Regions from separate parts of the Bacillus sp. FSL H8-0534 genome, predicted to be linked through region 3. Evidence: riboswitches for the same ligand, from Rfam matches in the RefSeq annotation. Region 3 holds a riboswitch; each other region holds the start of a gene.
The links. Region 3 has a riboswitch for S-adenosylmethionine ahead of MHH71_RS14925 (peptide ABC transporter substrate-binding protein). Riboswitches for the same ligand answer to the same signal wherever they lie in the genome.
Positions count from the first base shown of each region.

Region 1: another riboswitch for S-adenosylmethionine. It lies ahead of MHH71_RS22230 (bifunctional homocysteine S-methyltransferase/methylenetetrahydrofolate reductase); the one in region 3 lies ahead of MHH71_RS14925 (peptide ABC transporter substrate-binding protein).
Region 2: another riboswitch for S-adenosylmethionine. It lies ahead of mtnK (S-methyl-5-thioribose kinase); the one in region 3 lies ahead of MHH71_RS14925 (peptide ABC transporter substrate-binding protein).
Region 4: another riboswitch for S-adenosylmethionine. It lies ahead of MHH71_RS18615 (methionine ABC transporter ATP-binding protein); the one in region 3 lies ahead of MHH71_RS14925 (peptide ABC transporter substrate-binding protein).

Region 1 is NZ_JBBOUC010000001.1:4,371,476-4,374,838, forward strand. It holds gene metC (cystathionine beta-lyase) at 1-421, opposite strand, end outside; gene MHH71_RS22225 (methionine biosynthesis PLP-dependent protein) at 418-1,530, opposite strand; SAM riboswitch class I at 1,601-1,713, opposite strand; SAM riboswitch class I at 1,916-2,026, shown strand; gene MHH71_RS22230 (bifunctional homocysteine S-methyltransferase/methylenetetrahydrofolate reductase) at 2,097-3,363, shown strand, end outside.
Region 2 is NZ_JBBOUC010000001.1:4,564,373-4,567,735, reverse strand. It holds gene mtnA (S-methyl-5-thioribose-1-phosphate isomerase) at 1-953, opposite strand, end outside; gene mtnK (S-methyl-5-thioribose kinase) at 950-2,131, opposite strand; SAM riboswitch class I at 2,222-2,363, opposite strand; gene MHH71_RS23370 (carbon-nitrogen family hydrolase) at 2,438-3,304, opposite strand; gene MHH71_RS23365 (pyridoxal phosphate-dependent aminotransferase) at 3,319-3,363, shown strand, end outside.
Region 3 is NZ_JBBOUC010000001.1:2,925,829-2,929,191, forward strand. It holds gene proC (pyrroline-5-carboxylate reductase) at 258-1,061, shown strand; partial or broken gene MHH71_RS14920 (aldo/keto reductase) at 1,088-1,239, shown strand; SAM riboswitch class I at 1,435-1,539, shown strand; gene MHH71_RS14925 (peptide ABC transporter substrate-binding protein) at 1,683-3,323, shown strand.
Region 4 is NZ_JBBOUC010000001.1:3,699,975-3,703,337, forward strand. It holds gene MHH71_RS18600 (toprim domain-containing protein) at 1-211, shown strand, start outside; gene MHH71_RS18605 (thioredoxin family protein) at 215-523, shown strand; gene MHH71_RS18610 (hypothetical protein) at 676-1,020, shown strand; SAM riboswitch class I at 1,146-1,255, shown strand; gene MHH71_RS18615 (methionine ABC transporter ATP-binding protein) at 1,521-2,546, shown strand; gene MHH71_RS18620 (methionine ABC transporter permease) at 2,539-3,204, shown strand; gene metQ (methionine ABC transporter substrate-binding lipoprotein MetQ) at 3,284-3,363, shown strand, end outside.

The DNA.
Region 1 (3,363 bases), 1.4 Mb from region 3:
AAAAGACTTTTGTATTTGGTCTAATGTTTTGTTTTACTGCCTCTACATTTGTCATATCAACAAATGTATGTGAAACACCGTAACGAGACAGAACCTCTGTTACAATGCGATATGTTCCCCCGTATACATCTTCTGAAATGAGAACATGATCGCCTTGCGAGAGAAGGAGGAAGGCAGTAGAAATCGCTGCAATTCCAGATGCGAAGGCAAATCCTTTTGTTCCCCCTTCTAATAAAGCGATTATGTCTTCAAGTGCTTCACGTGTTGGATTCCCAGAGCGACTGTAGTCGTATTTTCCAAAGGTATCTACATCAAATTGATGAAATGTCGATGTATTATAAATGGGAACGTTAACAGCTCCTGTTTGTGAATCATGTTTATATTGGTTATGAAGTAAGAGTGTATCTAACGAATAACTCATATTCTTACACCTTCTTTTACATGTTTAATAGCTTGCTTTAAGTCTTGAATTAAATCATCCCCGTTTTCAATGCCAACGGAAAAACGGAGAAGACGATTACATACCCCGCGTGCTATACGCACTGCTTCTGGGATATCTGCATGTGTTTGTGTTGCTGGATATGTCATTAAACTTTCAACCCCGCCAAGACTTTCTGCAAATGTAATTAACGATAAAGATTGTAAGAAAGGATTTATCCATTTTTCATCGCGAAGACGAAATGAAATCATACCGCCCCTTCCTGGATAAAAAACATCGGTTACACCATTCTCCCCATTTAAATAAGAAACGATTTTTTTTGCGTTTTCTTCATGTTGTTTCATACGAAGAGCCAATGTTTTCATACCACGAATTAATAACCACGAATCAAATGGACTTAATACAGCACCAGAAGCGTTATGATAGTGGGCAAGTGCTTCGCAAAGTGTCTGACCTTTTGCAACGACAAGGCCGCTTAGTACATCGTTATGTCCACCTAAATACTTTGTTGCGCTGTGAAGGACAATATCTGCGCCTTCTGTTAATGGTTGTTGTATATAAGGAGTGTAGAAAGTATTATCGACAATTAGAAGTAGGCCGTGCCGTTTTGCGACAGTTGCGACAGCTGCAATATCAGTGACTTGCATTAATGGATTGGTCGGTGTTTCGATAAAAATAGCCTTTGTTTGAGAAGTGACAGCTTGTTCTATTTGTTTAATAGATTGTGTATCTACGTATCTACATCGAATATTCCACTTTTCCTCATGTTCCGAAAATAAGCGGTAGGTCCCTCCGTATAAATCTTCTGATACGATAAGTTCATCTCCAGAACGGAATAAGGAAAGAATAAGAAGAACAGCTGCCATTCCAGAACTACAGGCATAGCCTTGTTCACCTTCTTCTAAATCAGCAATTGCGCGTTCTAAAAGACCACGTGTTGGATTTCCTGTTCGTGAATAATCAAAGCCTGTTGACTTTCCAATTCCTTCATGACGATAAGCTGTTGAAAAGTAAACAGGGGGATTAACTGTTCCTGTTGTAGTTTCGCTTCGATTTCCGATTTGTGCTAGTTTTGTTTCGATTGTTGACATGTGAAATTCCTCCTTTATAAAAATAAAAAAAGCCTTCTAAGAAGAAGGCTTTCATGCGAATATAGTCTTCTTCTTATCTGTCAAATCTTTTCACAATTTGCTGGAATTAGCACCTTATTAACGAACGTGTTAATGGTTGCTGAGGTGTCATAGGGCCAGTCCCTCTACCTCTCTAGATAAGAATATTTTGTATGAAATTTTATTATGGTTTTAACTTTACAACAAAAGATAATTGAATTGCAACTTTATTTTAAACAATTTTCATTTTTCTGCTAATTCAATTGACTTTTAGTCTATCCCATGCTAAATTTATGAGAAAATTAACAAAGATTGTTAAAAGGTACACGTATTTCCTTTTAAAACATAGATGAATAATAAAGACAAACTCTTATTGAGAGCGGTGGAGGGAAAGGCCCTGTGAAACCCGGCAACCTTCAAACGAAATGTTTGAAACGGTGCTAATACCTGCAAAACAATTTGTTTTGCATGATAAGAGGAGGATTGATGATGTCCCCCTCTTCAAGATGAAGAGGGGGTTTTTATATTGATAGAAAAGAGGGAGACAAGTGAAAATTCTAGATTTAGTATCAAAAGGAATTGTTATCGGTGATGGCGCAATTGGTACGTTATTACATTCTCATGGTTTGCAAAGTAGTTTTGAAGAATTAAACTTATCTGATCCAGATCTTATTATATCTATTCATAAACAATATGTAGCTGCTGGGGCAGATATTATTCAAACAAATACATATGGTGCAAATGAAGCAAAATTACGCATGTATGGTTTGGAAAATCAGGTCACCCAAATTAATAAAGCAGCGGTTAAACTTGCAAAAGCAGCCGTAACAGATAAGAACGCCATTTTAGGGACCATCGGTGGGATGAAGCATATCGGGGCCGTTACAACGACTGATATGGAACGAGAGTTTATGCTACTTGAGCAAGCGGGAGCATTATTAGAAGAAAAGGTTGACGGATTATTATTAGAAACATTTTATGATGAGTTCGAATTGTTACATGCAGTGAAAGTATTGCGAAAACAAACAGATATTCCAATTATTGCACAGCTAGCGCTTCATGAAGCGGGCGCAACGCAAAATGGAAATGATGTAAATGGAATATTAACGCAGCTTTTAGATTACGGTGCAAATGTAGTCGGTTTAAACTGTCAGTTAGGACCGCTTCATATGACGGAAGCTTTTAAAATGATATCGATTCCTAAAAATGGTTATTTGTCGGCTTATCCAAATGCAGGCCTTCCAAACTATGTAGAAGGACGTTACGTATATGAAGGAAGCCCTGCTTATTTTGAAGAGATGACACCGAAATTTATTGAACAAGGTATTCGTTTGTTAGGGGGCTGTTGTGGTACAACGCCAGCACATATTGAAGGGATGAAGCGTGTAATTGCGAATGTAACGCCTGTTACAGAAAAACAAATTGTTCAAAGACAACAAGTAGTTCATATCCAAACAAAACGTGCTAGCACTCATGTTACCCTTGCAGAAAAAGCGAAGAAGCAAACAACGGTGGTTGTTGAACTAGATCCCCCAAAAACATTAGATACGCAGCGTTTTTTTGAAGGGGCAAGGGCATTGAAAAGAGCGGGAGCAGATGCCATTACGTTAGCAGATAATTCGTTAGCATCCCCGCGCATTTCAAACATGGCAATGGGGGCATTATTAACGAAGCATGATATTCCAGTACTGACGCATTTAACGTGCCGTGATCATAATGTCATTGGTTTGCAATCTCATTTACTAGGTTTATCGGCTTTAGGAATGGAAGAAGTGTTAGCTTTAACAGGTGATCCAGCGCGAGTGGGGGATTTTC
Region 2 (3,363 bases), 1.6 Mb from region 3:
TCAAATGCAGGATTATAAACACCGACTCCCTCGGGAGAAATTTGTTTTCCAAAAATCTTTGTAACTTCAGTCTCATCTCGTTCTTCAATTACAATTTCAGCACCAGTTTTTTTCGTAATATCAAATGTAGAAAGTGGAGCAGCAACGTAGAAAGGAATATGAAAATATTTTGCTAGTATAGCTAAATTCAAGGTTCCTATTTTATTTGCTGTATCACCATTTGCGACAATTCGATCTGCTCCTACAATAATAACAGAAATATTTTTTGTTCGAATAGCATGTGCCGCCATATTGTCCGTAATGAGCGTTACATCAACACCAGCTTGTTGCAATTCCCATGTAGTAAGACGTGCTCCTTGCAAAACAGGTCTTGTTTCACATGCATAAGCTCGTAAATTCACCCCACGCTCTTTTCCAATATAAAATGGAGCTAACGCTGTTCCATAACGAGCAGTAGCAATACTTCCGGCGTTACAAATCGTTAAAATATGGTCACCATCTTTAAACCTAGTTAAAGCATGCTCTCCAATACTACGACATATATTTTCATCTTCTTGCTGAATTTTAAGTGCTTCCTCTTCTAATATTTTTCTTGCTTCTTTTATTGTTGTTGCTTGCTTAATAGAAGCTGACATGCGATCAATTGCCCAAAATAAATTAACAGCTGTCGGACGTGAAGTTGCTAAATAATTACAATCACTTTTAAACTTTTTTTCAAATTCAGTGATATTCGTAACATTATATTTTTTTACTGCAAGTGCTAATCCAAAAGCAACTGTAATACCAATTGCAGGTGCCCCGCGCACTTCTAACATAACAATACTTTTCCACACATCTTCAATAGTGTTCAACGTTTTATATTCTACAACATGCGGTAACCGCGTTTGATTTAATAATGCAATAGAATCTCCTTTCCAACTTATAGAACGCGGAACGGCAACTGTTGTGTTCATGCTTTTACCCCTCCCAAAACACTATCTTGAAATAACGTTTGGAACAATCTAGCATTCGCACCTGTCGTTTCATGTAATAATAACTCTCGACCTAAATATAATGCATGCTTTTTAGCTTGAATTCTTCTATTCTTATCCTTAATTCCATCTAAATCTACTACATGCGCTAATCCAATTGTTCGACGAATGATTTCACAACCAGCAAATCCAACTGCATCAGCAAAAATATTTTGTAGTACAATCGCAAGCCATCGTTTCTCCTTTGTATATGGTTCTACCCCTTCTAGTACCCATAGCTTTGTAAATACTTCTACAAAATTACTCCATGTTTTTTCAATATGATAGAATAAAATATTTCGTTTCTCTTCTTCTCTTGATAGTGCATTCAACAATAAATTTGCAATAAATTGACCAAGGTCAAATCCAAGCGGTCCAAATGTTGCAAACTCCGGATCAATCACCTTCGTTTCAGAAGGTGATGAAAAAATACTACCTGTATGTAAATCACCATGAATTAACGCTTCTTTTCTAGTTAAAAATTTATATTTATACTGCGCTACCTGTAATTTTAATTTCTTATCACACCAAAGTTCATCTAAGACAGGTTGCAATTCTTTCTCATAATCGTTTGTTTCATAGTTTCCAAACGGATCTGTAAACACAAGATCTTCTGTAATTTTACAAAGATCAGGATTTACAAACTTTCCGTCTAACACCCTTTTCTCTTCTGCTGGTAGGCCAAAATCTGACGTATAGAACAAAACATGTGCTAAAAAACGTCCAATATGCTGAGATAAAAGCGGATAGTCTTCCCCTTCACTCAATCCTTTACGAGTAATTGTAAGAGTTGACAAATCTTCCATTACTGTCACAGCTAACTCTTCATCATGACCATATACTTTCGGAACGTATTCTGGTACATATTTTGCAAAAACTTGTAATGCTTGACTTTCAATTGTGGCTCTACTTAACGAAAGTGGCCAGCTTTCTCCAACGACTTTTGCATATGGAAGAGCCTGTTTTACGATAATACCGCGTTCTCCATCATGGAGCCTAAATACATAATTTAAATTTCCATCTCCTATTTCATGACAAGTTACCTTTGCCTTTTTCTCAAAGTATCCATGCTCTTTTACATATTGAACTGCTGTTTCTTCTGTTAATGAACGATATCCCATTTTCTTATCCCCCTTTTTTAATTCAGAGGTTTTTCATCATAAGAAAAACCTCTTTCCATGAAGAAAGAGGTTTGAAGTTCAGCTTCTCCCCTCTTATCTGTCAGAAAGCTATCCTTTCTGCTGGAATTAGCACCGTGCCTTTTTGGCGCATAAACGCCCCATCTCACAATGGTATTACGGTCGGTTGCTGGGTTTCATCGGGCCAAATCCCTCCACCTGCTCTTGATAAGAGTTGCATAATTTATTTGAATTTTTAACTTTCTGCTACAGACTATAACAAGAATAAAAATCATTTGTCAATATTTTTTATTTATATAATTCTGGACGTCGATCAGTAAAGACAGGAATTCCCTTACGTACTTCCTTAACTTTTTCTAAATTTAGCTTCCCATGTAAAATAGATTCTTCTTCTCCTGCTTCTACTACAATTTCTCCCCATGGATCAACAATAAGAGAATGTCCAGCAAACATATTATCCGGATCCTCTCCTGCTCTATTACATGCAACCACATAACATTGATTTTCTACCGCTCTCGCTTGAAGAAGTAAACGCCAATGTGCTAAGCGAACAAGCGGCCATTCTGCTACAACGAATAATACATTTGCCCCTCTTACAGTATGAACACGCATCCATTCTGGAAAACGAATATCGTAACAAATTGTCCCCCCGCACTGCACATCATCTAACGTGAACTCACCGGTTCCATCACCAGCTATTAAATACTTATGTTCGTCCATTAACTGGAACAAATGTACTTTACTATATTCATTTTGCACTTCACCTTCGCGATTCACAACATACATCGTATTCGTAACACCTTGTTTTGTTTGCTTTGCAACAGAACCCCCAACAATATTCACCGCAAATTGCTTCGCCCATTCTGATAGAAGTTCTTTCGTTTGTATTCCTCCTTCATCTGCAATTTCAGGAAGTCGTTTTAAATCATAACCAGTCGTCCAAAGTTCTGGTAATACAATAACGTCTGGTTTTCTTTGCATCGCTTCTCCTATTTTTTTCTTTGCATTTTCAATATTTGTGTTCACATCACCAAAAGCAATATCCATTTGAATACATGCGACTTTCATTTTATCCGCCCCATTTTCAATTATTTTTTCTTTACAAAAACTTGGAAAGGTTATATCATTTGTCACTAGAATTGTAACAACTTTCAAAAGAGGTGGAAAGTATGAAACATTTTCAACCTTCCGAGATTGTAACATCCTTACCAACA
Region 3 (3,363 bases):
ACATTTAAATTACCGCTATGACAAACAAAAGGGGACTTTCACTCGTTTTCTCTCTGCTTTAGCTTGGCAATCTATCCGCTTTTAAACATGACCAGATGCTCTCTTACCAACCTATCAATAGCTAAATTACTATAAAAGTTAATATGGCATATACTAATCCTTATAGCAAATTCATATAAGTCTTTTCTTTTTACAAAGATCTCTCAAAGATGTTATCGTTTTTTATACCCTATTCTAATCAGGAAGGAATAAAAGATATGCTAAAGAAACATAGAATTTTATTTATTGGTGCTGGCCGTATGGCAGAAGCAATCTTTGCTGGACTTCTCAAAACAAGTAACGAACACATTGAAAAAATTATCGTATCCAATCGGAGTAACATAGAAAAGCTTAAACAATTAGAGAAAAAATATAATACCTCCATTACGAGTGATTGGACTCAACATATCAAAACTGTTGATACCATTGTTTTGGCGATGCCACCAGCTGCACATGAACAATTATTAGCAGCGTTATCTCCTCTTCTAACCAATCAATTTGTTGTAACGGTTGCTGCCGGGATTGGTCCATCTTACTTAGAAGAAAAACTTCCTCAAGGTACACCTGTTGCCTGGATTATGCCAAATACAGCTGCGACAATTGGAAAGTCTATTTCTCTATATACAATGGGACAGTTCGTAAATGCTGAACATCAAGAAACTTTACAACTACTCTTAAAGGGGATTGGTACAGCACAGCTATGCACGGAAGAAGAAGTTCATCAGCTGACCGCTGTTACTGGAAGTGCACCTGCCTTCCTTTACCATTTTGCTGAAGGTTTAATTGAAACAACAAAAAGCTATGGAATCGATGAAGCAACAGCAAAACATCTTGTTATCCAAATGATTGCTGGTTCTGCTGCTATGCTTGAGCAAGAACAAGATCCAGCTATGCTTCGTGAACAAGTGACAACACCAGGTGGTTCAACTGCAGAAGGTTTAAAAGTTCTATATGAAAATAATTTTTCGAAGATTATTTATCAAGCAATTGAAGCAACCAATAAAAAAGCTAGAGGGAATTAATATGAAATTCACAAGCTTACACAACATTACATAACGGTGTAAACGCCTTGGTTTGGCTTAGGTGTTTTTTAAAGTTGAAGATGGCACAGAAGTAATTGATTCTGTAAAAGCAGCTATTAAAAATGGATACCGCAGCATCGATACAGCGGCAATATACAAAAATGAAGATGGCGTTGGTCCAGACCCTGATAATTTTGATTTTTAAAAACGAGAGTCACTGTGCAATTGCACAGTGCTCTTTCTTTTTATATCCCTATTTAATAGACTGAAAATTTAAACCATATTCCATTTCATTGACAGTTCATTTATCCGGGTGTAAGATTTTGAATAATCAAAGAAACAAAAAAATTAATACAAATTACTATGTTTACTCATTGTATCAAGAGAGGTGGAGGGACTGGCCCTTTGAAACCTCGGCAACAGGTTCACTTTGAATACTGTGCCACTTCCTGCAAGCATTATGCTTGAAAGATAGAATGAGGGACTTCGTTTATATACAGGCACATGCCTTGTAAACAAAAATCCCTCTTTCTCGATAAGAAAAGAGGGATTTTTTCTTTCCCTCAAAGTTGTTCATTAACTATTTTTTTAATACCCAAACAATTTAGGGAGGAATTTTACATGAAAAAGAAATTTGTACCTGCTGTCGCATCTGTTTTAGGAGCAAGTATTTTATTAACAGGATGCGGTAACTATAAAGACGATGCAAGCGGAGCAAAAGCAAAAGATAAAGCACCTGATAAACAAGTATTGAACTTAGCTGCTGGTACAGAAATCCGCACAATGGATACTGCACGCGCTACAGATACTGACTCTGGTCAAGTAATGAGAAACGTATTTGAAGGTCTATATAACCTTGGTGAAGGAAACAAACCTGTGCCTGGTGTTGCAAAGTCTCATGAAGTGAGTCCGGATAAAACAAAATATACATTCCATTTACGAGATTCCAAATGGTCAAATGGTACACCCGTAACAGCGAAGGACTTCGTCTTTGCTTGGCAACGTGCAGTTGATTCAGCAACAGCTTCTGAATATGCCTTTTTATTCTTTGATATAAAAAATGCAAAAAAGATTAATAGTAAAGAGCTTTCGGCTGATCAACTTGGTGTAAAAGCAATCGACGACCACACTTTTGAAGTTGAATTAGAGCGTCCAGTTCCATACTTCATTAGCTTAACGGCATTCCCAACATTTTTACCGATTAATGAAGAATTCTTTAAATCACAAGGTGATAAATATGCATTAGAAGATAATAAGCTTATCTATAATGGAGCCTTTACATTAAGTGATTGGAAACATGAACAAAGCTTTAAGTTTAAGAAAAATACCAACTATTGGGATAAGGATAATGTGAAACTTGAAGAAATTAATTTTAATATCGTCAAAGATCATTCAACAGCCGTTAATTTATATGAATCAAAACAAATCGATCGACTTACTTTAACATCTGATCTTGTTGATAAATATCGCAAAGATAGTAACTTTAAAGAACGACCAGATGTTGGTGTACAATTCGTACGAATGAATCAAAAAAATAAAACGTTACAAAATGTAAATATCCGCCAAGCTATCGATAAATCGATAGATAAAAAGGCATTTGTAAATGTTCTCTTAAATGATGGCTCTCTTCCTTCTTATTCTCTAGTTCCAAAAAACTTTGCAAAGGGACCAACTGGAAAAGATTTCCGTGAGGAGAATGGCAATTTAACGAAAGAAAATACAAAAGATGCTCAAAAATTCTGGAAGCAAGCAAAACAAGAATTAGGTTCTGATAAAATTTCAATTGAATTATTAACAAGCGATAATGACCTTTCGAAAAAAACTGGTGAATATTTAAAAGAACAACTAGAGAAAAATCTAGAAGGCTTAACAATTAACTTGAAGCCTCAACCACGTAAACAACAAGTCACATTATTGCTACAAGGAAATTATGATATTGCTGTTGATGGCTGGAGCCCTGATTTTGCTGACCCGATTACATTCTTAGAATTATTTACAACTGATAACTCATACAACTTAGATCACTATTCTAATAAAGAATTTGATGATTTAATCCAAAAAGCAAAAACTGATTTTGCTGGTGATGAAAAAGCACGTTGGGAAGCTTTAAAACAGGCAGAAAAAATCTTATTTAAAGATGCTGTTATCTCTCCTCTCTATCAAAATGGAACAACATACTTAGAACGTTCTTATGTAAAAGGAATAGTTGAAGTTGATTTTGCAGGACCACTTAACTTCAAATGGGCAAAGGTTGAGAATTAATCTCGCCTTATAGAAGTTAATTTTAACGAAAGCTTCGATT
Region 4 (3,363 bases), 770 kb from region 3:
TGATCAGTTTTTTGATAAAGAAGTATATGTGCTAGTGGATGCTGATGCTGCAGGTGAAAAGCTCAGAAAACAATTTCGTAAAGAATTTCCGCAAGCTGAGCATATTTACATTGATCGTTCGTATCGTGAAGTGGCAACTGCTCCTTCTAATCATTTAGCGAACGTATTATGGGGAGCTGACATTGACGTTTATACAGAATATTTACGGTAAGGAATGATAGAAGTGATTGACTGGACAGGTGCTGAAGCTACAGCTTTAATAGCAGACCAAGAAAAAACAGTGTTATATGTATATACACCGATGTGTGGAACATGCCAATTAGCAAAGAAGATGTTAACAGTTGTAGAAGCTACTATATCTAATTTGGAAATAGGAATGCTAGATTTAAATTACGCTCCGCACTTAGCGCGAGAATATGAGGTAGAAAGTGTACCTTGTTTACTCGTATTTGAGCGGGGAACACTTATGAAGAAAATATATGCATTTCATTCAGTTGAATATTTATATACGGAATTACAGTAGGCGGCAATGTTTTTGCCGCCTCGACATATTTCTTGGGAAATACGCCTGAAAGATAGAAGTGATACGTTATTTGTCGAGAGAAAGTAACAGGATTGCCCTTTAAGAAGATGGAATGGTATTTAGTAGAAAGTGATATGAAGGATGTGATTAGAATGGGATTATATTCGTTGCTTCAATCATTTGTAACGTATGCCAATAGCCAATATCATTTAGAGCCACTTCTACGGCAAGGAGAAAAAATAATTAATATCCGTTTGGGAGCTGAGTGTTATTCACTTCAAATCTCAAGAGAGTATATACAAATTTTGAAAGGAACCGAGGGAACAGAACAAATTGTTTGTTTTGGGGAGGAAGACCTACAGCGATTAGTTACTGGGAATATTCGGTTACAAACTTTAATTAATAATGGGCGTGTACACTATTCTGGAACGTATCGCACGATGCTATTATTTGAATCAGTGTTTCATATATGTAAACCAATGCCGGTAGGTGCTTAATATTCCGAAGTTTCGTTTTTTGTGAAAATTCCTGTTGACATAGTGGGTGTATATTGATACAATTCAATTCATAAAATATAGACAATTTCATAAATTTCAAATCAGACGAAAATTGAATCTGATTTCTCTTATCAAGAGAGGTGGAGGGACTGAGCCCTATGAAACCCGGCAACCGTCAACTTTTATGTTGAAATGGTGCCAATTCCTGCAAAGCAAATGCTTTGAGAGATGAGAGAAAGGGATAATGTTGATATACGCATATAAACCTTTCTGCTCATTCTAGAGGCAGAAAGGTTTTTTTGTTGTTTGAATGAGGAGGATGTTCGAATAATAAAAAGAGCCGCTTATGCGTTTTAAGAAATCTAGCTCCAGCGGCTAGAACATTCGGTCGTTTCACCCCTTCCTGCGAGGTGAAAAGCGCCTCTATGTCAGGGGTTCCAACGCCCTCTTGTTCTGAGCAAGCCGCTTGCGCTTTTTAAATCAAAAAGGGGTGATACACCATGATTCTATTAGAGAATGTAAAGAAGATATATAAGTCAAAAAGCGGTGATGTCACTGCTGTGGATAACGCCAATTTAAAAATAGAGAAAGGTGAGATATTTGGTGTTATCGGATATAGTGGTGCTGGGAAAAGTTCTTTAATTCGATTGTTTAATCAATTAGAGAAGCCAACTTCCGGACAGATTACGATAGCTAATCGAGTTATTTCCACAATTACAGGGAGTGAACTTCGAAAGGCAAGACAAGAAATTGGAATGATTTTTCAGCATTTTAACTTACTGTGGTCACGAACTGTACGTGAAAATATCGCTTTTCCACTTGAAATTGCAGGTGTAGATAAAGTGCAGCGAAGAAAGCGTGTGGATGAGTTGATTCATCTTGTTGGATTAGAAGGTAGAGGTGATGCGTATCCATCTCAATTGAGCGGCGGGCAAAAGCAACGCGTTGGGATTGCAAGAGCATTAGCGAATAATCCAAAGGTGCTCTTGTGTGATGAAGCGACATCAGCACTTGATCCAGAAACCACAGATCAAATTTTAGATTTACTATTAGATATTAATAAACGTCTTGGATTAACAATTGTACTGATTACACATGAAATGCATGTGATTCAAAAAATTTGTAATCGTGTTGCGGTAATGGAAAAAGGAAAAATTGTGGAGACTGGTCCTGTACTAGATGTATTCCGTAATCCACAGCAGGAGATTACAAAGCGTTTTGTTAAGCAAATAACAGATTCTGAAGATGCGGATGAAGCAATTGAACATTTAGCAGAGAAGTATCCGGAAGGCAAGGTTGTAAAGTTGCAATTTATTGGTGAAGTAGTAGAAAGACCTGTCTTGCAGGAACTTATGAAGCAAGATGGCGTGGAAGTAAGCATTCTGCAAGGGAACATTGCACAAACGGCAAACGGGGCGTATGGAAGTTTAATTGTCCACTTAAATGGTGCTGAAGATGTGGTTGCAAAAGCAATTGCGACGATTCAACAAGAGCAAGTCGAGCTGGAGGTGATTGCACATGGATAATTTGTTTCAAAATGTCGATTGGGACAAAATGCTAGAGGCTACGGGAGAAACGTTATACATGACGGCAGTTGCCGCGTTTGCAACGTTTGTCTTAGGTCTTATTTTGGGATTGCTACTGTTTCTGACAGGAAAAGATAATCTCTGGGAAAACAAGCCAGTTAATATTGTAATTGGTGCGTTTGTAAATATTTTTCGTTCGATCCCGTTTATTATTTTAATCATTTTACTTATTCCATTTACGAAGCTTCTTCTAAACACGATTCTCGGTGCAAGTGCCGCATTACCAGCATTAATTGTTGGGGCAGCACCGTTCTATGCGAGAATGGTCGAAATCGCACTTCGTGAAATTGATAAAGGTGTCATTGAAGCATCAAAGGCGATGGGAGCAAAGACAAGTACAATTATTTTAAAAGTACTTATACCAGAATCTTTGCCAGCGCTTGTTTCCGGGATTACGGTAACAGCTATTGCGCTTGTCGGTTACACAGCAATGGCTGGAGTGGTCGGAGCAGGTGGACTTGGTACACTTGCTTATTTAGAAGGGTTTCAGCGCAATAATAGTGATGTAACGCTTATGGCAACAATTCTTGTACTTGTGATTGTATTTATCATTCAAATGCTTGGTGACTTGCTCACGAAGCGTCTTGATAAAAGATAAAGAGAAGTCTTCGTGTAAGACGAAGACTTCCTATAGATTTTTAATTTTGAATATTGAAAAAAAGAAAGGGTGTCATAACATGAAAAAGGTATTACTTTCAGCACTTCTTGCTGTATTTGTGTTTGCATTAGCTGCTTGTAGCGGCGGAAAAGACGAAAA